2 regions of the Streptomyces sp. NPDC034111 genome follow, and region 1 is predicted to be linked to the other one. Evidence: predicted binding sites of a transcription regulator. Region 1 holds the regulator's gene; the other holds the start of a gene.

Region 1 (12,057 bases):
CCTAGAGGGCCATGCAGTTCATCTGTTCAACGCCAGTGCGCCCGGCGGGCGTTGGTGAACGGTCACCAACGCCCGCCGGGCGCATATGCGGCATCGCACGCGCCCCCGCATGTGTCCCTTTTGAGGGGCCGTCCGGTGGTCCGGAAGCCGCGTTTCGTTCTTCAGATGTCCCGGCGCGGTTCAGGCGCCCCCGCCACCGCCGCAGCCACCGCCGCCACCACCGCCACCGCAGCCGCCTCCTCCGCCGCCGCAGGAGGAGCCGCCGCCGCACGAGTGGCCCCCGTGGTGCCCGTGGTGGCCGTGGTGGCCACCGCTCGACCCTGAGTCACCGCCGGCCCACCAACTGCCGCCGCCCGAACCGTTGTTGCCGCCGCCCGACCCGTAGCTGCGGCCGCTCCCACCGGTGCCGAGCCGGGAGGCCACGGCCACCACGCCGATCACCACCACGCAGATCACCAGGAAGACTGCGATTCCCATCTGCCTCACACTCCTCTCGTTCCCCCGAAGCGTGGGGGGTACCTCCCACGCCCTTCAGGCAGTGGGGGAGCATCGCTCCGTCCATCGCCCGGTGCGCCACCGAAGCGAGTCATCCGCTCCGGACCGGCGCCTGTGCCGCGGCACCGTCCCGTGCCGCCGTCGGCCGCCCCCGTTGCCGGCCGTCACTGTCCTTGGTGCGGGGCTGATGCCCTCGCCGCGGAGTCTCAAAGCACAGTTGAGGAAGTCCAGAGGTTCGGCGGAGGATGGCGCGCATGGACCGACCGCTGCTCAATCGACGCCTCGCCGAGTTCGGCACCACGATCTTCGCCGAAATGTCGGCACTTGCCGTACGGACCGGCTCCATCAACCTCGGCCAGGGCTTCCCCGACGCCGACGGACCCGAGGAGGTCAGAGAGGCAGCGGTGCGCGCCCTGCGCGACGGCCGCGGCAACCAGTACCCGCCCGGCCCCGGCATCCCCGAACTGCGCACCGCCGTCGCCGCCCACCAACAGCGTTTCTACGGCCACCTCGGCCTGTCCTACGACCCGGACACCGAGGTCCTGATCACGGCCGGTGCCACCGAGGCCATCGCCGCCTCGCTGCTCGCCCTGCTCGAACCGGGCGACGAGGTCATCGCCCTGGAGCCGTACTACGACTCCTACGCCGCCTGCATCGCGATGGCGGGCGGCCGCCGCGTCCCGGTGACTCTGCGCGCCCACCCGGAGTCCGGTGCCTACCGGCTCGACCTCGACGAGCTGCGCGACGCCATCACCGACAACACCCGGCTCATCCTCCTCAACACCCCGCACAACCCCACCGGCACCGTCCTCACCCGCGATGAACTCGCCGCCGTCGCCGAGCTCGCGGTGCGGCACAACCTCCTCGTCATCACCGACGAGGTCTACGAACACCTGGTCTTCGAGGGCGAGCACCTTCCGCTCGCGTCGTTCCCCGGCATGCGCGAACGCACCGTCACCATCAGCTCGGCCGGCAAGACCTTCTCCTTCACCGGCTGGAAGGTCGGCTGGGTCACCGCACCGGCCGAACTGACCGGCGCGGTCCGCTCGGCCAAGCAGTTCCTCACCTACGTCTCGGCCGGCCCCTTCCAGTACGCGGTCGCCGAGGCCCTCGCCCTCCCCGACAGCTACTACACCGGCCTCCGCGACGACCTGCGCACCAAGCGCGACGTCCTGACCACCGGCCTCACCGACGCCGGCTTCCAGGTCTTCCGCCCCTCCGGTACGTACTTCATCACCACCGACATCCGTCCCCTCGGCGAGACCGACGGCTTCGCCTTCTGCCGGGCCCTCCCCGAACGTGCCGGCGTCGTCGCCATCCCCAACGCCGTCTTCTACGACCACAAGGACCAGGGCGCGCCCTTCGTCCGCTTCGCCTTCTGCAAGAGCGTCGACGTCCTCCAGGAGGCGGCAACCCGGCTCAAGCGGCTCTGACACCCCGACCGGCCCCGGCGTCTGCCTGCCGGAACGGACGTGGGCCCGTGGAGCGGATGCTCCACGGGCCCACGCAGCCGAGCTGGGTGAGACGTACGTGCGTCAGGCCTCGTCGTCGCCCGGCTTCTGGTCGGAGTCGCCTTCGATCTCGGCTTCCAGGCCGAGCTGCTCGACGATCCACTTGTCGAATTCGATCGAGGCGCGAACCCAGCTGACCGTGCTCGACACAAAGTGTTCGAGCGAGACGCCGGTGCCGATCAGCATCGATGCCTCACCGATCAGACGGACCGTGCCGTCGTCATGGGTGTGGGTGTAGGCCTTGGGCCACAGGGTCCGGCGGTTCCAGTCGTCGATCGCCTCCAGCAGCTTCGACTTCTCGTCGATGCCGTGGACACGGTCGTAGAACGTGCGGACGGAGAAGATCTGCTGCTCCTCCTCGCCGCGGAACATGAAGTACGTGCGGAACTGCTCCCACGGGGCGGCGAGGTCACCCTCCTCGTCGACGACGTACTTCAGCTCCATCTGGTCGAGGAGCTGCTTGACCAGGTCCTGGTCGGGCAGGACGGGACCATCAGGCCCCGACGGCTCAGGTTCGGGCTGGCCCCCGAAATTCGGAATCGAGGACGGGTCGATGCTCACCGTGGAATTCCCTTCGTATGGTCCCTGCCATCCTCCCCCACATCCGCCCCGTCCTGGCAACCCCGGACGGAGCGGATATCGCGGCGGCCCGGGCAAGCACCCGGCAAGCGCAGGTCAGGCGGCCGGGCCCGGCCGCTCCGCCTCGACCGACAGCCGGTCGCCGTCGACGTCCACCCGGACGGTGTCCCCGTCCAGGACCTCGCCCGCCAGGATGGCGCGGGCGAGCTGGTCGCCGATGGCCGTCTGGACCAGGCGGCGCAGCGGGCGGGCGCCGTAGGAGAGGTCCGGGGCCGGGGCGTCGGGAACCGGTTCCTGGCCGAGCCAGGCGAGCCAGCTCAGGGCACGGTCGGTGACGTCCAGGGTGAGCCGGCGGTCGCCGAGGCGGTGCTGGAGGTGGGCGAGCTGGAGCCGGGCGATCCGCTGAAGCTGCTCGGTGCCCAGCGGGTGGAAGACCACCACATCGTCGAGGCGGTTGAGGAATTCGGGGCGGAAGGCCGCACGGACCGTCTCCAGCACCTTCTCCCTCTTCTGCTCCTCCTTCAGCAGCGGGTCCATGAGGAAGTTGGAGCCGAGGTTGGAGGTCAGGATGAGGATGGTGTTGCGGAAGTCGACCGTGCGGCCCTGGCCGTCCGTGAGGCGGCCGTCGTCGAGGACCTGCAACAGGATGTCGAAGACCTCGGTGTGCGCCTTCTCCACCTCGTCGAGGAGGATCACGCTGTACGGGCGACGGCGGACCGCCTCGGTCAGCTGACCGCCCTCCTCGTAGCCGACATAGCCGGGCGGCGCGCCCACCAGGCGGGCGACCGAGTGCTTCTCGCCGTACTCCGACATATCGATCCGGACCATCGCCCGCTCGTCGTCGAAGAGGAAGTCCGCAAGCGCCTTGGCCAGCTCCGTCTTGCCGACACCGGTCGGGCCGAGGAAGAGGAACGAGCCGGTGGGCCGGTCGGGGTCGGCGATACCGGCGCGGGTGCGCCGCACCGCGTCGGAGACCGACCGTACGGCCTCGGCCTGGCCGATCAGCCGCTTGCCGATCTCCTCCTCCATACGCAGCAGCTTCTGGGTCTCGCCCTCCAGGAGCCGGCCGGCCGGGATGCCGGTCCAGGAGCCGACCACATCGGCGATGTCGTCCGGCCCGACCTCCTCCTTGACCATCGACTCCTTGGACGCCTCCTGCTCGGCCTCGGCGGCGGCCGCCGCCTCCAGCTCCTGCTCGACGGCCGGGATCTCGCCGTAGAGCAGCTTGGAGGCGGTGTCGAAGTCACCGTCGCGCTGGGCCCGCTCGGACTGTCCGCGCAGGTCGTCGAGCTTCTCCTTGAGCTCACCGACGCGGTTGAGGCCCTGCTTCTCCTTCTCCCAGCGGGCGGTCAGGCCGCGCAGCTCCTCCTCCTTGTCGGCGAGGTCCTTGCGCAGCTTCTCCAGGCGCTGGAGCGAGCCGGCGTCGGTCTCGTTCCTGAGCGCCAGCTCCTCCATCTTGAGGCGGTCCACGGCGCGCTGGAGCTCGTCGATCTCGACGGGGGACGAATCGATCTCCATCCGGAGCCGCGACGCGGCCTCGTCGACCAGGTCGATGGCCTTGTCCGGCAGGAAGCGGGAGGTGATGTAGCGGTCGGAGAGGGTGGCCGCGGCGACCAGCGCGGAGTCGGCGATCTGCACCTTGTGGTGCGCCTCGTAGCGGCCCTTGAGCCCGCGCAGGATCGCCACCGTGTCCTCGACGGTCGGCTCGGCGACCAGCACCTGCTGGAACCGGCGCTCCAGCGCCGCGTCCTTCTCGATCCGCTCGCGGTACTCGTCGAGCGTGGTCGCACCGACCATCCGCAGCTCGCCACGGGCCAGCATCGGCTTGAGCATGTTGCCGGCGTCCATCGACGAGTCGCCGCCGGCGCCCGCGCCGACGACCGTGTGCAGTTCGTCGATGAAGGTGATGATCTGGCCCTCGCTGGACTTGATCTCCGCGAGAACGGTCTTCAGCCGTTCCTCGAACTCACCGCGGTACTTGGCGCCCGCGACCATCGCGCCCAGGTCGAGCGCGACCAGCCGCTTGTTGCGCAGCGACTCGGGCACATCGCCCTTGACGATCCGCTGCGCCAGCCCCTCGACGACGGCGGTCTTGCCGACGCCCGGCTCGCCGATCAGCACCGGGTTGTTCTTCGTACGGCGGGAGAGCACCTGCACCACGCGGCGGATCTCATGATCCCGGCCGATCACCGGGTCGAGCTTGCCCTCGCGGGCGGCGGCGGTGAAGTCCGTACCGAACTTCTCCAGCGCCTTGTACGTGCCCTCCGGGTCGGGGTTGGTCACCCGCTGCCCGCCGCGGCTGGCCTCGAAGGCGGCCAGCAGCTTCTTGGCGGAGGCGCCCTGCTGCTCCAGCAGCTCACCGGTGCGCCCGCCCTTGGCGGCGATCCCGATCAGCAGATGCTCGGTGGAGACATAGGCGTCGCCCAGCTCCTTGGCGCGCTGGGTGGCGTCCGCGATGGCGGCGAGCAGCTCGCGGTCGGGCTGCGGCGGGGCGACCGTCGAGCCCTGCACGCTGGGCAGCCCGGCCAGCTGGCGCTCTGCGCCGTTGCGCAGCGCGGCGGCGTCCGCCTCGACGGCGGCCAGCAGGTCCATGATGTTCTCGTTGTCCTGCCCGGCCAGCAGCGCGAGCAGGAGATGCGCAGACGTCATGTCCGCATGCCCGGCGGTGACCGCCCGCTCATTGGCGGCGCTCAGCGCCTCCCGGCTCTTGTTGGTCAGCTCGGCGTCCACGGTCCTCGCGGTCCTCCTCGTACTCGTGCCATCGTGCCCGTACTGCCTATCGGCACGGGTGCCCTCAGCCAATCCTGCTCATGCCAACGTGCGATAAGTTGAGTCTATTCCACTCAAGGTGGCCCGTGCCGAGGAACCCCCGGTTTTTCCGACCGCCGGGCCGGGCCGGCAAGGCCCCCTCTACCCTGACCCCATGGCCCACGACCTCAGCGCCCTCAGTCCGGAGTACCTCGCCTTCTGGGACGAGTACCTGATGCCGACGCTCACCACGCTGCGTACGGACGGGACGCCGCACGTCGTTCCGGTGGGCGTCACCTACGACGCCGGGCAGCGGATCGCGCGGGTCATCACCCGCAAGGACAGCACCAAGGTCAAGAACATCCTCGCCGCCGGCGCGGACGGCGCCACCGTCGCCGTGTGCCAGGTCGACAAGGGGCGCTGGGCGACCCTGGAGGGCATCGCGCGGGTGCGTACGGACGCCGAGTCGGTGGCCGACGCGGTCAGCCGCTACGCCGCGCGGTACGGGCGGACCCCGACGCCCAACCCCGACCGGGTCATGATCGAGATCGCGGTCACCAGGGCGATGGGGCGGGCCTGACGCCCGTCTCCCCCTCCCGCACCCAGCCCGGCCCTGGCCGAAAACGGACGCTCCGCATCCGGCACCCGCTCTCCACCTGGTACCCAGGTACGAACGGGAACCGAACAGCCTCGCGCAAGGGCGGGCGGCATCGGCCCTGTCCCGTACAAATGAGGGCAGTTGGAGGATGCATGGCGCCGGCATCGCGCAGTGTGAGGGCCGTCCCGCGGCGTCCGCGCCCCGCCCTTCCGCACCCGCGCGCCGAGCTCTGTCCGCGCTGCGGCGGCCAGCTCGCCGTCAATCAGGACGGCTGGAAGATCTGCCACGCCTGCGGATACGCCTCGCCGCCCGGTACCGCCCCTGCACCGCGGGCCGCCCTCGGGAGTATCGTCGCCCCCACAGTCGCCACGCCCCGGAGGGCACGATGAACTCGGTCCGAGTCACGGCGATCGCCTGCCTGATGCCACTGTCCGAGCTGGACGAGGATCCGTTCCTGGTCGACGACCGCAGCCAGCACGACATGTGCCGGCAGTGGGCGGTGGCCCGTGACTACCACCTGACCTGCCGGCTCAGCCTGCACCAGCTGCGCGCCGACCACAGCGCGCTGTGGCGCGATGTGGAAAAGGGCCTGGTCGATGTGTTTGTGACGCCCAATCGCCGGGCGCTGGAGAACGCCATCGACGGGGCCGACGAGTTCTCCGAGCGCTGCGCGGCGGCCGGCGTACGCCTGGAGACCGCGGACCTGGACGAGCCGGTCTACACCCTGGCGATGAAGTCCCAGGTACACCGGCGGCTGTCGATGCCTACGGCCGGCTACAACGGCTGCTGACGGCCCGTATGCAGCACGAAGGGCCGGGGTTCGTCACCCCGGCCCTTCGTCTGCGACTTCACCGCGCCCGTTACTCGGAGCGCTTGGGCCGCCAGACCACCAGCGCGCTGGTCTGCTGGACGTCCTGATACGGCACCAGATCGCGCCGGTACGAGGCATGCACCGCCGCCTCCCTCTGCTGCATCGCGCTGGCCGCGCCCTCCAGGGCGCCCTGGAGTTCGGCGACCCGCTGCTGGAGGGCCGCGACCTGGTTCTCCAGTTCGATGATGCGCTTGATGCCGGCGAGGTTGATGCCCTCGTTCTGGGACAACTGCTGCACCGTACGGAGCAGTTCGATGTCCCGGGCCGAGTAGCGGCGGCCCCGCCCGGCCGTGCGGTCGGGCGAGACCAGCCCCAGCCGGTCGTACTGCCGCAGGGTCTGCGGATGCAGGCCGGAGAGCTGAGCCGCGACGGAGATGACGTACACCGGCGACTCATCGGTCAGTTCATACGGGTTACGACGCTGCCCGCCCCGGCTGTCCATCTCAAGCTCCCTTCGCGGCCTGGAACAGCTCCGCCCGCGGGTCCGGCCCCGCGGTCGCCTCGCGGTAGGACTCCAGCGCTTCCTTCGCCTTGTCGCCGAGGTCCTTGGGAACGACCACCTCTATGGTGACCAGCAGATCACCCCGGGTGCCGTCCTTGCGGGCCGCGCCCTTGCCCCGGGCCCGCATCGTGCGTCCGTTGGGAGTGCCGGCCGGCAGCTTCAGCGTCACCGGCGGGCCGCCCAGCGTCGGCACCTTCACCTCGCCGCCGAGCGCGGCCTCCGGGAAGGTGACCGGCACCGTGATGGTGAGGTTGTCGCCCTTCCGGCCGAAGACCGGGTGGGCGTCGACATGCACAACGACGTAGAGGTCGCCCGCCGGGCCGCCCTGCTCGCCCGGCGCGCCCTTGCCCCGCAGCCGGATGCGCTGCCCGTCGGAGACCCCCGCGGGGATCCTGACCTGCATCGTGCGGGCGCTGGTCGCGCGTCCGCTGCCCTTGCAGACATCGCACGCGTCCTGGGCGATCAGGCCCCGGCCCTTGCAGTCCGCGCACGGGTCGGTCAGCGAGAAGCCGCCGCCCCCGCCCCGGCTGACCTGTCCGGTGCCGACACAGGTCGGGCAGACCCGAGGCGTACCGTTTTTGTCGCCGGTGCCCGAACACGCCTTGCACGGCGCCTGGCTGGACATCCGCAGCGGGACCGTGGCCCCGTCGACCGCCTCGGTGAAGCTCAGCGTCACCTCGGACTCGATGTCCTGGCCGCGCCGCGGATGGGTACGCGTACCGGCGCCCCCGCGGTTGAACAGACCGCCGAACACGTCCCCCAGCCCGCCGCCGAAGCCGCCGGCCCCGGCTCCGCCCGAGCCCCCGAAGAGGTCGCCCAGGTCGAAGTTGAAGGAGCCGCCGCCCCCGCCCGGACCGGGCCGGAAGCCGCCGTTGCCGAACAGCGCCCGCGCCTCGTCGTACTCCTTGCGGCGCTTGGCGTCGCCCAGTACGTCGTTGGCCTCGGAGATCTCCTTGAAGCGCTCCTCGGCCTTGGCGTCGCCCTTGTTGGCGTCCGGGTGGTTCTCGCGGGCGAGCTTGCGGTACGCCTTCTTGATCTCTGCTTCGGTGGCGTCCTTGGGGACGCCGAGGACCTTGTAGTAGTCCTTCTCGACGAAGTCCTTGGTGCTCATCCCCGACGTCCCTCCTTCCGTTCTGTTCTCTTCTGTGTCCGCACGTCAGCCCTCTTCCGGGCCACCGCTCTCCTCGTCCGACGGCTTGGCGTCCTCGTCCGAGGCGGACTTGGCGCTCTGCGCGCCCGGCTGCGGCTCGGCGACGGCGACCCGTGCGGGACGGATCGTCCGCTCACCGATGCGATACCCGGGCTGAAGGATCGCAACGCACGTCGTCTCGGTGACATCCGGCGCGTACGAATGCATCAGCGCTTCGTGGATCGTCGGGTCGAAGGGCTCGCCCTCCTTGCCGAACTGCTGGAGGCCGAGCTTGGCGGCCACGGTCTCCAGCGATTCGGCCACCGACTTGAAGCCGCCGACCAGTTCGCCGTGCTCACGCGCCCGGCCGATGTCGTCGAGCACGGGAAGGAGCTCGGACAGGAGGTTCGCCGCGGCGATCTCCTTGACCGTGACCCGGTCCCGTTCCACCCGACGGCGGTAGTTCTGGTACTCCGCCTGGAGCCGCTGGAGGTCCGCCGTGCGCTCGTTGAGCGCCGTGCGCACCTGGTCCAGCTGCGCCTGGAGTGCCACGTCCTGTACGTCCCCGGCCGGGGCCGAGCCCGCCTTCTCGGCGGACTCGGCCTGCGCCGCGTCTTCGGGGGCGGCGTCGGAAGGGACGTCGGGCTTCTCCTCGAAGCCCGGGGTCTCCTCCGTCACGCGGCACCATCCTTCTTCGGCTTCTCGTCGTCGACGATCTCGGCGTCGACGACATCGTCCTCGGCCTTGGCCTGGTCACCGGCGGCAGCGCCCTCGGCGCCACCGGCGGCCTGCGCGCCCTGGGCGTCGGCGTACATGGCCTGACCCAGCTTCTGGGAGACGGCCGCGACCTTCTCCGTGGCGGTACGGATCTCGGCGGTGTCCTCGCCCTTGAGCTTCTCCTTCAGCTCGCCGACGGCGGTCTCGACCTCGGTCTTGACCTCACCGGGGACCTTGTCCTCGTTGTCCTTGAGGAACTTCTCGGTCTGGTAGACGAGCTGCTCGCCCTGGTTGCGGGCCTCGGCGGCCTCGCGGCGGCGGTGGTCCTCGTCCGCGTACTGCTCGGCCTCCCGGCGCATCCGGTCGACCTCGTCCTTCGGCAGCGAGGAGCCGCCGGTGACGGTCATCTTCTGCTCCTTGCCCGTGCCCAGGTCCTTCGCGGTCACGTGCATGATGCCGTTGGCGTCGATGTCGAAGGAGACCTCGATCTGCGGGACACCACGCGGGGCCGGCGGCAGACCGGTCAGCTCGAACATCCCGAGCTTCTTGTTGTACGCCGCGATCTCGCGCTCGCCCTGGTAGACCTGGATCTGCACGGACGGCTGGTTGTCCTCGGCCGTGGTGAAGATCTCCGAGCGCTTGGTCGGGATCGTGGTGTTGCGCTCGATGAGCTTGGTCATGATGCCGCCCTTGGTCTCGATACCGAGGGACAGCGGGGTCACGTCGAGGAGCAGAACGTCCTTGACCTCACCCTTGAGGACACCGGCCTGGAGCGAGGCGCCGATGGCGACGACCTCGTCCGGGTTGACGCCCTTGTTGGCGTCCTTGCCGCCGGTCAGCTCCTTGACGAGCTCGGCGACGGCCGGCATACGGGTCGAGCCACCGACGAGAACGACGTGGTCGATCTCGGAGAGCTGGATGCCCGCGTCCTTGATGACGTTGTGGAACGGGGTCTTGCAGCGCTCCAGGAGGTCCGCGGTCAACTGCTGGAACTGCGAGCGGGTGAGCTTCTCGTCCAGGTGGAGCGGGCCCTCGGCGGAGGCGGTGATGTAGGGAAGGTTGATCGTCGTCTCGGTGGAGGACGACAGCTCGATCTTCGCCTTCTCGGCGGCCTCGCGCAGACGCTGGAGCGCCATCTTGTCCTTGGACAGGTCGACGCCGTGGCCGTTCTGGAACTGCTTCACCAGGTAGTCGACGACACGCTGGTCCCAGTCGTCACCACCGAGGTGGTTGTCACCGTTGGTGGCCTTCACCTCGACGACGCCGTCGCCGATCTCCAGCAGCGAGACGTCGAAGGTGCCGCCACCGAGGTCGAAGACCAGAATGGTCTGGTCGTCCTTCTCCAGGCCGTAGGCCAGGGCGGCCGCGGTGGGCTCGTTGACGATACGCAGGACGTTGAGGCCCGCGATCTCACCGGCCTCCTTGGTGGCCTGGCGCTCGGAGTCGTTGAAGTAGGCCGGAACGGTGATGACCGCGTCGACAACCTTCTCGCCCAGATACGCCTCGGCATCCCGCTTGAGCTTCTGCAGGATGAAGGCGCTCATCTGCTGCGGGTTGAAGCCCTTGTCGTCGATGTCGATCTTCCAGTCGGTGCCCATGTGGCGCTTGACCGACCGGATGGTCCTGTCGACGTTGGTGACCGCCTGGCGCTTCGCGACCTCGCCGACCAGCACCTCGCCGTTCTTGGCGAAGGCGACAACGGACGGCGTGGTCCTGGCGCCCTCGGCGTTGGTGATGACGGTGGGCTCACCGCCTTCGAGAACACTGACGACGGAGTTCGTCGTGCCCAGGTCGATGCCGACCGCACGTGCCATTTCAATTCCTCCAGCTGACTTGAGTGGAACAGGCTCAAGAGTGCAGCACCAAAGAAAACCTGTCAACAGACCTGAGTCAGGGTCGCTCAACTTTCATATGGCCCGTACCGTCACCTGGCCGCCCCCGAAGACGTCGGCACCCCGGACAGGGTTGCCTTCGCGACACAGATCACCGGCCGGGCGGCTTCATGGCACCGAGGAGAATGGGTAACCTCAGCCGCAGACCCAAAAAGTTACCGCTTAGTAGTACCGCTCAGCCTTCCCAGCAATCCCAGTCTTTTCCGCTCTCGCAGGTTCGAGGAGCCACCAATGCAACTCGCCGCGATCATTGTGTCGCTGGTCCTAATCGCGGTCGGCGTCGCGCTGTTCGGCCGCGCCATCCTGCAGATCTACCGCTTCGTACGGCTCGGCCAGCCCGTACCCGCCGGGACCCGGACCAACGACCCCGCGCAGCGCACCCTCACGGTGGCCAAGGAGTTCCTGGGCCACACCCGGATGAACCGCTGGGGCGTCGTCGGCGTGGCGCACTGGTTCGTGGCGGTGGGCTTCTTCTCCCTGCTGCTGACCATCGTCAACGCCATCGGTCAGCTCTTCCAGGCCGACTGGCTGATCCCGGTCATCGGCGGCTGGCTGCCGTGGGAGATGTGGGTCGAGGGCATGGGCACGCTGACGACCGTGGGCATCATCGTCCTGATCGTCATCCGGCAGCTGAGCAGGCCGGGCCGGGCGGGCCGCAAGTCCCGCTTCGCGGGCTCCAACACCGGCCAGGCGTACTTCGTCGAGACCGTCATCCTCATCGTCGGCATCTGCATCGTGACGCTGCACGCCCTGGAGGGCGCCCAGCACGGCGTCGATCACTACGAGCCCGCGTTCTTCGCCTCGTACCCGCTGGTCGTCTTCCTGAAGGGCCTGAGCCTCGGCACCCTCCAGAACCTCACCTACCTCTTCGCCGGGATCAAGATCGCGACGTCCTTCATCTGGATGATCACGGTCTCCCTCAAGACCGACATGGGTGTGGCCTGGCACCGCTTCCTGGCCTTCCCCAACATCTGGTTCAAGCGCGAGGCGGACGGCGAGGTGACGCTGGGCGCGC
Region 2 (12,057 bases), on a different contig from region 1:
TATCGTGAGTTCTGGCATGGCCATACCAAGCGGCCGAGCGCCGAAGGTTCCGCCGCGCGTCCCGCACACCGCACCGCGGTGGGCTCACGTCCGCGTCATGCCGTCCGGACACCCCCCTCAGATGACCGCCTCAGATCACCCCCTCATGCACTCCCCTCAGGACATCCCCCTCAGGTCATCCCACCGAGATCTTCGGAGGCACGTATGCCCGTGCTCAGATCCGTACGCAGATCCGGCTCCCCCCACCGCCCCGCACGCTCCCTCGCGACCGTGACCGGGGCCCTTCTCGCGGTCCTCGCCCTCCTCCTCGGCCTGCCCGGCACCGCCGGCGCCGCGGTGGCGAAGCGGGCACCGGAACCCACCCACCCCGGTCAGGACTGGGCCGGCTCGCAGATCGCCCGGCACGAGGGCGCCACGGCCGGCACCGCGCCGCCCGCGGCCTCGCTCGCGGCGTCCGTCGAGGGCGTGGACGTCAGCAGCCACAACGGCAACGTCGCCTGGTCCACGCTCTGGAACAGCGGCGCCCGCTTCGCCTACGTCAAGGCGACGGAGTCCACCAGCTACACCAACCCGTACTTCGCGCAGCAGTACAACGGCTCCTACAACGCCGGCATGATCCGCGGCGCCTACCACTTCGCCACGCCCAACACCTCCAGCGGCGCCGCCCAGGCCAACTACTTCGTCGACCACGGCGGCGGCTGGTCGAAGGACGGCAAGACGCTCCCCGGGGCGCTCGACATGGAGTACAACCCCTACGGGTCGACCTGTTACGGACTGAGCGCCGCCGGGCTGGTCAACTGGATGAAGGACTGGTTCGCCACCTACAAGGCACGCACCGGCCGGGACGCCGTCATCTACACCTCCACCAGCTGGTGGAAGCAGTGCACCGGCAACTCGTCCGCCTTCGGCACCGTCAACCCGCTGTGGGTTCCGCGCTACGGCTCCTCGGTCGGCGAACTCCCGGCCGGCTGGGGCTTCCACACCATCTGGCAGTACACCTCGACCGGCCCGACGGTCGGTGACCACAACCGCTTCAACGGCGCGTACGACCGGCTCCAGGCGCTGGCCAACGGCTGAACGCGGAGGTCCGGCGGCCGCTGTCCGGGCAGCCGACGGCCGTTACGCGGGCGTACGGCCCCCTCCACGCCTGGTCGTACGCACGGGAGGGCCCCTTCCGCACGAGCGGTGCGGCAGGGGCCCGTCCCCTTTCCTCGCTCGTCCCTCACGCAGCGACGGGGACCTCCGGCGCCGCCCCGTTCGACGCCGGGGTCAGCGCCAGCTCCAGCACCTGGCGGACGTCCGAGACCGGGTGGACCTCCAGGCATGCGAGGACCTCGGCGGGCACCTCGTCGAGATCCGGTTCGTTCCGCTTCGGGATGATCACCGTGGTGATCCCGGCCCGGTGCGCCGCCAGCAGCTTCTGCTTGACGCCGCCGATCGGCAGCACCCGCCCGGTCAGCGAGACCTCACCGGTCATCGCCACGTCCGGCCGGACCTGCCGGCCCGAGAGCAGCGAGGCCAGCGCGGTGGTCATCGTGATGCCCGCGCTCGGGCCGTCCTTGGGGACGGCGCCCGCCGGTACGTGCAGATGCACCCCGCGCTCCTTCAGGTCGGCGACCGGCAGCTCCAGTTCCGCGCCGTGCGAGCGCAGGAAGGACAGCGCGATGTGCGCGGACTCCTTCATCACCTCGCCCAGCTGACCGGTCAGCGTCAGACCGGATGCCCCGGTCTCCGGATCGGCGAGCGAGGCCTCCACGTAGAGCACATCGCCGCCGGCGCCGGTGACCGCGAGGCCGGTGACCACACCGGGCACGGCGGTGCGCCGCTCGGCCGGGTCCTGCGCCGACTCGGGGGTGTGGTGCGGCCGCCCGATCAGCGGGCGCAGCTGCTCCACCCCGACCGTGAACGGCAGCTCCCGCTCGCCCAGTTCGTGCTGGGCCGCGATCTTGCGCAGCAGCCGGGCGACCGACCGCTCCAGGTTCCGTACGCCCGCCTCACGGGTGTACTCGCCCGCCAGCTTGCGCAGCGCCTCGTCCTCCAGCACCACCTCGCCGGCCTCCAGCCCGGCCCGCTCCAGCTGCCGCGGCAGCAGATGGTCCCGGGCGATGGTGACCTTCTCGTCCTCGGTGTAGCCGTCCAGCCGGACCAGTTCCATCCGGTCGAGCAGCGGCTCGGGGATGGCTTCGAGGACGTTGGCGGTGGCCAGGAAGACCACATCGCTGAGGTCGAGTTCGACCTCCAGGTAGTGGTCGCGGAAGGTGTGGTTCTGCGCCGGGTCCAGCACCTCCAGGAGGGCGGCCGCCGGGTCGCCACGGAAGTCGGACCCCACCTTGTCGATCTCGTCGAGCAGCACCACCGGGTTCATCGACCCGGCCTCCTTGACGGCGCGCACGATCCGGCCGGGCAGCGCGCCGACGTACGTACGGCGGTGGCCGCGGATCTCCGCCTCGTCCCGGACGCCACCGAGCGCCACCCGGACGAACTTACGGCCCATGGCGCGGGCGACCGACTCACCCAGCGAGGTCTTGCCGACACCGGGCGGCCCGACGAGCGCCAGCACCGCACCGCCCGCCCGTCGCCCACCACCGCCCTTGCCCGCATCGCTGCGCGACGCCCCTCCTGATGCGCCGCCGATCAGTCCCAGGCCCCGCTCGGCCCGGCGCTTGCGGACGGCCAGGTATTCGGTGATCCGCTCCTTGACGTCCTCCAGGCCCGCGTGGTCGGCGTCCAGGACGTCCTTGGCGCCGGCGATGTCGTAGGCGTCCTCGGTCCGTTCGTTCCAGGGCAGCTCCAGGACGGTGTCCAGCCAGGTCCGGATCCACGACCCCTCGGGGCTCTGGTCGCTGGCCCGCTCCAGCTTGTCGACCTCCTTGAGGGCGGCCCTGCGGACGTCCTCGGGCAGATCGGCGGCCTCGACCCGGGCACGGTAGTCGTCGCCCTCGTCCTCCGGATCGCCGTTGAGCTGGGCGAGCTCCTTGCGGACCGCCTCCAGCTGCCGCCGCAGCAGGAACTCCCGCTGCTGCTTGTCGACGCCCTCCTGGACGTCCTTGGCGATCGACTCCGCGACGTCCTGCTCGGCGAGGTGGTCGCGCAGCGCCTCGGTGGCGAGCTTCAGCCGGGCGACCGGGTCGACGGTCTCCAGCAGCCGGACCTTCTGTTCGGTGGTCAGGAACGGCGAGTAGCCGGAGTTGTCGGCGAGGGCGGGCACGTCCTCGATCTGCTGGACGCGGTCGACGACCTGCCAGGCGCCGCGCTTGCGCAGCCAGCTGGTGGCCAGCGCCTTGTACTCGGTGACGAGTTCGGCGACGGCACCGGGCAGCCCCTTTCCCTCGGGCCCGGTGGGGACCTGCTCGTCGACGGTCGTGCCCTCCACCCACAGCGCGGCCCCCGGTCCGGTCGTTCCGGAGCCGATCCGCACCCGGCCCAGGCCCCGGATCAGCGCCCCGGGGTCGCCGTCGGAGAGCCGCCCGACCTGCTCGATCCGCCCGAGCGTGCCGATCGCGGCGTACTTCCCGTCGACGCGGGGCACAAGCAGCACCCGCGGCTTGTTACGCGAGGAGGCGGCCGCCTGGGCGGCCTCCACCGCGGCGCGGACATCCCCGTCGGACAGGTCCAGCGGCACCACCATGCCGGGGAACACGACCTCGTCATCGAGGGGCAGCACCGGCAGAGTGAGCGAGGTGGACGTCGAAGCCATGATCTCCCCTTCGGCAAGCAACTTGAGCCTTACTCACTCAATGTGGAGGGGCCGCGAGATGTTCCCAATGCTGTGTTCGCTGTGAGCGATCGGGCGGGCCGCGGGTCAGCGGGCCGCCGCTACCAGTGCGCGGGGCGGGTCAGCGCCGGCGGCAGCTTGGTGGCGGCATCGCCCCTGGCCGCGTTGAGCTGGGACTGGGTCAGGAAGATCGCGCCGGTGAGGTCGGCGCCACTGAGGTCCGCGTCACGCAGATCGGCCCCTATCAGGTCCGCCTGTCGCAGATCGGCGCCGCTGAGGTCGGCGGCGATGAGGTACGCCCCGCGGAGGTTGGCGCCCCGGAGGGCGGCGCCGCGCAGCCGGGCCCCCATCAGGTCGGCGCCCCGCCGCTCCTTCTTACGGCCGGGGACCTTGGCCCGTACGAGCTCACTGGTGCGCAGCAGCAGGGCGTTGACCTCGCCCCGGTGGGCCGGCACATCCAGCTGCGCGATCTCCTGGGCGCTGCCGCGGGTGAGGCGTTCGGTCTTCTCCAGTGCGGCGCGCAGCTCGGCGTGGACCGGGCGGGCCGCCGGCAGGGCCAGCGCCTCGGCCAGGTACCACAGGAGTTCGTGCAGCTGCCGCATGACGGGGAACACGTCGAACATCTGCCGGGCGGTCTCGGGGGCCTCCCGCCAGTCCCGGCCGCCGAAGGTCACTTGGGAGACCTTCTGGCCCGCGCCGAAGCAGTCGAAGACGGTGCAGCCGGAGTAGCCCCGCTCCCGCAGGTCGGCGTGGATGCCGCAGCGGAAGTCGGTCCGGAGGTTCGGGCACGGCCGGCCGGCCTCCTTGTCGCGCGCGAAGTCCGCCGAGGCCGCGAACGGCAGCGCGACACAGCACAGCCCGAAGCAGCTGCCGCAGTCGGACCGAAGACCCAGCTCGACGGTGACCGGAATCGAGTGGGGGCGGTCCTGTGGGCGGTGCGGTGTGCGGTCTGCGGACACGGTGCGGTACTCCTGCGGCCGGCGGGCGACGTACGGGCTGCGCCCGGAAGGGGCGTCCATTCTCCCAGCCTGCGGCGGCGCCCTGGCCGTGGCCGGTTCCGGTCGCCGCGGGGCTGCGGGGCCAGGGGCCGCCGCCCAACTGCCGTTGCGGCGCCGGTGGTCGGCAGTCGTCCGGCGTTGTCAGTGGTCGCCCCTAGCCTCAGGACCATGAGCATGATCGGAGAGTACGCACGTGTCACACCCGCCGAACTCGACCGGGCCCTCGGCGATCCCGAGTGGGCGCTGAAGCTGGTCACCGGGCGGATGGAGGCGGAGGCGGACGCCACCCCCGAGCCGGCCCGGGCGCGCTGCCTGGACATCGACAAGACCTGGGACGCGCTCGGATTCCTGCTGCGCCGCGCGGAGTTCCCGGTGGACATCGTGCACGGCGAAGCAGCCGTCCCGGACGCCGACGACTGGGGCTACGGCCCGCCCCGCTACCTCACCCCCGAGCGGGTGCGGACCGCCGCGGTGGCGCTCGCGGGGATAACCGCCGCGGACCTGACGGACGGTGCCGGACCGAAGGACCTGGCCGAGGCGGAGGTCTACCCGGTGATCGTGTGGGAGCGCGGCGAATCCCTGGACTATGTGCGCGACTACTACGACGTCCTCCGGCCCTTCTTCCGGGCGGCGGCGGAGGAGGGGGACGCGATGCTGCTGTGGCTCGGCTAGCTGACTCACGCCCCGTCAGGACTGCTACTTTCGCGGCATGTTGCAGCGGATGTCCGGCGTGTTCATCGGTGCGCTCTTCGGAACGGTCTTCGTGGTCGCCAACGCACACGCTCCGCTCCACCCCCTGATCGGGGTCGGGCTGCGGGTGCTCGCGGTGCTCACCTTCGGCGGGCTGCTGGCGCTCGCGCTGCTGGCGGCGCGCCGGGGCCGGCCCGCACCGGGTGACCCCGGGGCGGCCCGGGCGGACTGGTTCGGCGGGAAGTTCGGCTTTGTCGTGGCGGCCGAGGTGGTGCTGCTGATCGGCGGCAACCTCGCGCTGCGTGAGGCGGACGCCCCGGCGGAGACCGCCGTGGCCTGGATCGCGCTGATCGTCGGTCTGCACTTCCTGGCGCTGGCGGCGGTCTGGAAGCGGCGCAGCATCGCGCTCCCCGGCGCGGCGTTGACCGCGCTCGGTGCGGCGGGGCTCGGTATGGCGGCGACCTCGGCGGTGGTGTGGGTGCCGTTCGTCAGCGGGGTGCTGTCCGGTGTGGCGCTGCTGGGCGGCTGCGCCTACGCCATCGGCCGGGCCTACCGCTCGGCCGTACGGCCGTAGGGACTCTCCCCCGTCTCCGTTCTCCGTCGCCCTGCCGGCTCAGTAGGTGCGCACGCCCCGCAGTGCCGGGTGCCCCAGGTCGCCGAGGAGCGGCGCCGGCCCGGTGCGGTGGGCGCGCCAGCGGCGCAGCAGGGGCCAGCTCGCCATCCCCAGGGCCAGGGAGAGCAGATGGCCCCAGTCGGTCATCGGGTCGGCGTAGACCAGCAGATCGGTGAGGGCCAGATAGCCGACGCCGGCCAGCAGGGGCCAGCGCGACCAGGCCGGGAGCATGCCCGCGAGGGCTCCGGTACAGGTCATCACGCCGAAGCTGATGCCGTAGTCGAGGCGGTGCAGGGAGCTCTCCGGGAGCTCTCCGGCGGCCACCGTGAAGGCGACCGGCAGTTCGGTGGCGAGGGTGGCCAGCACATGGCCGCCGAAGAAGACCGCGGCGGTGCGCAGCCCGCCGATCCGCCGCTCCAGGGCGGTCAGTACGAAGAGCAGGGCGACGGCATACCCGGAGGTCAGCCCGCCGGCGATCCACAGCGCGCTGGCGAGCAGCACCAGCAGCGGGGCCTTGGTGAGGTGGACGACGTCGGTGCTGGAGCCCTGCAACAGCTCGGAGACCAGGCCGGGGTCGGCGTACTCGGCGAAGAGTGAGGTGCCCACGAGCAGGAGGGCGTAGCCGAAGGTGAACGGGGTGCCGCCTGGGGTGGGCAACAGCCGCCAGGGCCGCCACGGCGCACCCGCCGCCGGCTCCGGCTCCGGCTCCGGCTCCGGCTCCAACGGACGCTCGGCCTCCACCGGGTGCTCGGCGTCCCCCGGGCGCCCGGCCTCCACCGGATCGGGTGCGACGGCCTCCCGTGCCGACGCCCGCTGCCGGGGAATGCCCGCGAGCAGGGCGGGCCGGCCGTCCGGCGCGGCGTCCGCGGCCGGTGCCCCCTCGCCCGGCGCCCGGTCCCGGCGCATCCCCCCGACGGTACCCAGCCTGCTCACTTTCCGAGGCCCCTTCCGTCCATGGCGCATCCGCTGAGCCGCGCCCGGACCCGTCCCGGGCGCGTGCCGGCTCTGTTCTGCACAACGTCGCGGAACAGCCTGCACGCTCAACCCATGAAGAAACTGTGAGAGTGAGATGCCTCACACCAGGCAACGGCCGTCTCGGCCCGCGCGTCCGCCCCGTAACGCGTTGGACCGCCCCGGCCCCCATTGGCCACCATGAACCGCATGGCGCCCGTTACTCCCCTGGATTCGACGACCGGTCCGCTCCGGTCCCCGCGCACGCTCGACCGCCGCGAGGGGCCCTACGGCGAGGTGGTGCTGCGGCAACGCGACGCGGACCCCACCGGGCCGGGAGCCGCCGGCCCACCCGTGGTCTACGAGATCATCGCCAACGGCTGCTTCCTCATGGACACCTCCGACGGCCGCTCCGAGCGGCTGCTGATCGACGCGGCGTCGGCCGCATTGCCGGCGGACCGGCCGCGGCCCGCCGTACTGATCGGCGGCCTGGGCGTCGGCTTCTCGCTGGCCCGGGCGGCCGAGCAGCCGCGCTGGGGGCGGATCACCGTCGTCGAGCGCGAGGCGGCGGTCATCGACTGGCACCGTACGGGCCCGCTCTCCGCCGTCTCCGCGGCAGCGCTGGCCGACCCGCGCTGCGAGATCCTGCACACCGACCTGGTCGCCCACCTCCGCGCCCGGCCCGGCCACCCCTCTCCTGGCGGGGACACCTATGACGCCCTGTGCCTGGACATCGACAACGGCCCCGACTGGACCGTCACCGAGGACAACGACAGCCTGTACTCCCCGGGCGGTCTCGCCGCCTGCCGGGACCGGCTGACGCCCGGCGGGGTGCTCGCCGTATGGTCCGCGCAGCCCTCGCCGGCCTTCGAAGAAGCCTTGCGAAATGCCGGGTTCAGCGGGGTACGTACGGAAGAGATCCCCGTTGCCCGAGGCGTCCCCGACGTGGTCCACCTCGCGCGTAAGGGTGCGTAGCCGACAGTCGCACCATGCCCGTACGCTGCTGCCCAGCAAGACGCGACCACGCAGGGAATGCAGGGGCGGGCGATGGACCAGACTCAGACAACGCAGGGCGGCGCCGCTGCCACGCCGGGCGCCCAGCGCCGGGTGCTGGTCGTGGAGGACGACCCGACGATCGTCGACGCCATCGCGGCCCGGCTGCGCGCCGAGGGCTTCCAGGTGCAGACGGCCACCGACGGCCCGGCCGCGGTGGACACCGCCGAGGCCTGGCAGCCCGATCTGCTGGTCCTCGACGTGATGCTGCCGGGCTTCGACGGCTTGGAGGTCTGCCGCCGGGTCCAGGCGCAGCGCCCGGTGCCGGTGATGATGCTCACGGCGCGGGACGACGAGACGGACATGCTGGTCGGCCTCGGCGTCGGCGCCGACGACTACATGACCAAGCCGTTCTCGATGCGGGAGCTGGCCGCCCGGGTGCACGTCCTGCTGCGCCGGGTCGAGCGCGCCGCGCTGGCCGCGCACACCCCGCGCAGCGGCATCCTGCGCCTGGGCGAGCTGGAGATCGACCACGCGCAGCGCCGGGTGCGGGTGCGCGGCGCCGACGTCCATCTGACGCCCACCGAGTTCGATCTGCTGGTCTGCCTGGCCAACACCCCGCGCGCGGTGCTCTCCCGCGAGCAGCTGCTGGCCGAGGTGTGGGACTGGGCCGACGCCTCCGGGACCCGTACGGTCGACAGCCACATCAAGGCCCTGCGCCGCAAGATCGGCGCCGAGCGCATCCGTACGGTCCACGGCGTCGGCTACGCCCTGGAGACCCCGCCGGCATGACCCCCTGGCGGCTGCGCAAACGCCGGTGGTGGCAGACGCCCGTGCGTGAGCTGTGGGCGCGGGTCTGGGAGGCGCTGCGCCCCCTGGACCCGTACCGCTCCGTCAAGGCCGCGCTCGGCGCGCTGGTCAGCGTCTCGGTGATCATCACCACCCTGCTGGTCTTCGTGGCCATGCACTCGGCCACCGAGCTGCGGGTGATCACGATCTTCTCGATCATCGCCTCGCTGCTGATCACCCAGTTCGTGGCGAACAGCCTGACCGCCCCGCTCGGCGAGATGACCGATGTCACCCGCGCGATGGCGCACGGGGACTACAGCCGCCGGGTGGGCTCGGCCCGCCGCGACGAGTTCGGCGACCTGGCGGAGGCCTTCAACCGGATGGCCGCCGACCTGGAGGCGGTGGACACCCACCGCAAGGAGCTGGTCGCCAATGTCTCGCACGAGCTGCGCACCCCCATCGCCGCGCTGCGCGCCGTTCTGGAGAACGTCGTCGACGGGGTCTGCGAGCCCGATCCGGAGACGATGCGGACGGCGCTGAAGCAGACCGAGCGGCTGGGCCGGCTGGTCGAGCACCTGCTGGATCTGTCCCGGCTGGACAACGGCGTGGTGCCGCTGCACGCCCGGCGCTTCGAGGTCTGGCCGTACCTGTCCGGGGTGCTCAAGGAGGCCAATATGAGCCGCGGCGCCGCCACGCTCTCCGGGCTGTCCGGGCTGGCCGGCTCCGGCACCCACACCCGTACCGACGTCCACCTCCACCTCGATGTCTCGCCGCCGGAGCTGACCGCGCACGCCGACGCCGAGCGGCTGCACCAGGTCGTGGCAAATCTCATCGACAACGCGATCAAGCACAGCCCGCGCCACGGCCGGGTCACCGTGCACGCCCGGCGCGGGGAAGGCCCCGAGAGCCTGGAGCTGGAGGTGCAGGACGAAGGTCCCGGCATCCCCGAATCGGAGCGCTACCGGGTCTTCGAGCGGTTCAACCGCGGCGGCCCCGGCCCGTCGGGCCCCGGCAGCGACGGCGGTACCGGCCTGGGGCTGGCGATCGCGCGCTGGGCGGTGGATCTGCACGGCGGACGGATCGGCGTGGCCGAATCTGCGCGGGGTTGCCGGATTCGGGTCACTCTTCCGGGGCTGGAGTCACCCCGGAGCTGACGCCCACTGGCGTAGGGTCGGTGGCAGGAGCACTCATTCCATGGGTGCGACAGCGGTGAGCCCTACCCTCACACGGGCAAACCTCGTGTGTTTCCCGCCAAGTCATGCCCCGAAACCCCTCGGGGAATGTGACGTGCGCGACGAGTGACCCTTCTGGACTGCACCGAAGGTCACAAGAGGCGTAGCCTTTATTCCCGCTGTCCACCACCTTAGGAAGCGGAAGAGGGCGGTTGCCGCCGTGTCGCTACAGTCCCCCAACAGCTCGAGCATCTCGACCGAGGCCGATCAAGAGGGGCAGGGCAAGAGCCCTGCTGCCGCTTTCGGCCCCAATGAGTGGCTCGTCGACGAGATCTACCAGCAGTACCTCCAGGACCCGAACTCGGTAGACCGAGCCTGGTGGGACTTCTTCGCCGACTACAAGCCGGGCGGCGCGACCGCGCCGAGCAAGCCGGCGGAGGGCGCGGGCGCTGCCCCCGCTCCGGCCCCGGACGGGTCGGCTCCCGCCGCGCAGGCTGCCCCGGCGGCCCCCGCCGCGGCGCAGCCGAAGCCTGCCCCCGCCCAGCCGGCGACCCCGGCGAAGCCTGCCGCGAGCGCTCCGGCCCCCGCCCAGCCGGCGCCGGCCAAGGCAGCCCCGGCCAAGCCCGCCGCGAAGCCCGCAGCCAAGCAGGAGGCCGACGGCGAGGCCACCGGTCCCGAGTTCGTCACCCTGCGCGGTCCGTCGGCCGCCGTTGCGAAGAACATGAACGCCTCCCTGGAGCTGCCGACGGCCACGTCCGTCCGCGCGGTCCCGGTGAAGCTGCTCTTCGACAACCGCATCGTGATCAACAACCACCTCAAGCGCGCCCGTGGCGGGAAGGTCTCCTTCACCCACCTCATCGGGTACGCGATGGTGCAGGCCCTCAAGGCCATGCCGTCGATGAACTACTCGTTCGCGGTCAAGGACGGCAAGCCGACGCTGGTCAAGCCCGAGCACATCAACCTCGGTCTGGCCATCGACCTGGTGAAGCCGAGCGGTGAGCGCCAGCTGGTCGTCGCGGCCATCAAGAAGGCCGAGACGCTCTCCTTCTTCGAGTTCTGGCAGGCCTACGAGGACATCGTCCGCCGGGCCCGCGACAACAAGCTGACGATGGAGGACTTCACCGGAGTCACCGCGTCGCTGACCAACCCGGGCGGCATCGGCACCGTCCACTCCGTGCCGCGTCTGATGCCCGGCCAGTCCATGATCATGGGCGTCGGCGCGATGGACTACCCCGCGGAGTTCCAGGGCACCTCCCAGGACGCCCTGAACAAGCTGGGCGTCTCCAAGGTCATGACGCTGACCAGCACGTACGACCACCGCGTGATCCAGGGCGCCGCCTCCGGCGAATTCCTGCGCATCATGAACCAGCTGCTGCTCGGCGACAACGAATTCTTCGACGACATCTTCAAGTCGCTGCGGATTCCCTACGAGCCGGTCCGCTGGCTGCGTGACATCGACGCCTCGCACGACGACGACGTCACCAAGGCCGCCCGGGTCTTCGAGCTGATCCACTCCTACCGGGTCCGCGGCCACGTCATGGCCGACACCGACCCGCTGGAGTACCACCAGCGCAAGCACCCCGACCTCGACATCACCGAGCACGGCCTCACCCTGTGGGACCTGGAGCGGGAGTTCGCGGTCGGCGGCTTCGCCGGCAAGTCCATGATGAAGCTGCGCGACATCCTGGGCGTGCTGCGTGACTCGTACTGCCGCACCACCGGCATCGAGTTCATGCACATCCAGGACCCCAAGCAGCGCAAGTGGATCCAGGACCGTGTCGAGCGCTCGCACAAGTCGCCCGAGCGCGATGAGCAGCTGCGCATCCTGCGCCGGCTGAACTCCGCCGAGGCCTTCGAGACATTCCTGCAGACCAAGTACGTCGGCCAGAAGCGCTTCTCGCTGGAGGGCGGCGAGTCCGTCATCCCGCTGCTCGACGCCGTCATCGACGCGGCCGCCGAGTCGCGCCTGGACGAGGCCGTCATCGGCATGGCCCACCGCGGCCGCCTCAACGTCCTCGCCAACATCGTCGGCAAGTCCTACGCGCAGATCTTCCGCGAGTTCGAGGGCAACCTCGACCCGAAGTCGATGCACGGCTCCGGCGACGTGAAGTACCACCTGGGCGCCGAGGGCACCTT

The links. The regulator HspR, encoded in region 1, represses chaperone genes until heat shock. The targets are predictions, from matches to a motif close to TTGAGNNNNNNNNNCTCAA.
Region 2: a site for HspR is predicted at 3,720-3,738, ahead of lon (endopeptidase La). Genes of this name have one in related genera too.

The regions. Positions count from the first base shown of each region.
Region 1 covers NZ_JBVIST010000020.1:33,217-45,273, reverse strand. Annotated here, with positions in the region: gene ACZ55A_RS31170 (hypothetical protein) at 181-477, opposite strand; gene ACZ55A_RS31165 (pyridoxal phosphate-dependent aminotransferase) at 750-1,928, shown strand; gene ACZ55A_RS31160 (YbjN domain-containing protein) at 2,031-2,567, opposite strand; gene clpB (ATP-dependent chaperone ClpB) at 2,682-5,315, opposite strand; gene ACZ55A_RS31150 (pyridoxamine 5'-phosphate oxidase family protein) at 5,509-5,913, shown strand; gene ACZ55A_RS31145 (hypothetical protein) at 6,317-6,721, shown strand; gene ACZ55A_RS31140 (heat shock protein transcriptional repressor HspR) at 6,792-7,244, opposite strand; gene dnaJ (molecular chaperone DnaJ) at 7,246-8,415, opposite strand; gene grpE (nucleotide exchange factor GrpE) at 8,461-9,111, opposite strand; gene dnaK (molecular chaperone DnaK) at 9,108-10,964, opposite strand; gene ACZ55A_RS31120 ((Fe-S)-binding protein) at 11,274-12,057, shown strand, end outside.
Region 2 covers NZ_JBVIST010000007.1:188,588-200,644, reverse strand. Annotated here, with positions in the region: gene ACZ55A_RS19145 (lysozyme) at 205-1,077, shown strand; gene lon (endopeptidase La) at 1,223-3,697, opposite strand; gene ACZ55A_RS19135 (pentapeptide repeat-containing protein) at 3,817-4,734, opposite strand; gene ACZ55A_RS19130 (YfbM family protein) at 4,882-5,385, shown strand; gene ACZ55A_RS19125 (hypothetical protein) at 5,423-5,977, shown strand; gene ACZ55A_RS19120 (rhomboid-like protein) at 6,017-6,922, opposite strand; gene ACZ55A_RS19115 (spermidine synthase family protein) at 7,178-7,942, shown strand; gene ACZ55A_RS19110 (response regulator transcription factor) at 8,015-8,752, shown strand; gene ACZ55A_RS19105 (HAMP domain-containing sensor histidine kinase) at 8,749-9,903, shown strand; gene ACZ55A_RS19100 (multifunctional oxoglutarate decarboxylase/oxoglutarate dehydrogenase thiamine pyrophosphate-binding subunit/dihydrolipoyllysine-residue succinyltransferase subunit) at 10,142-12,057, shown strand, end outside.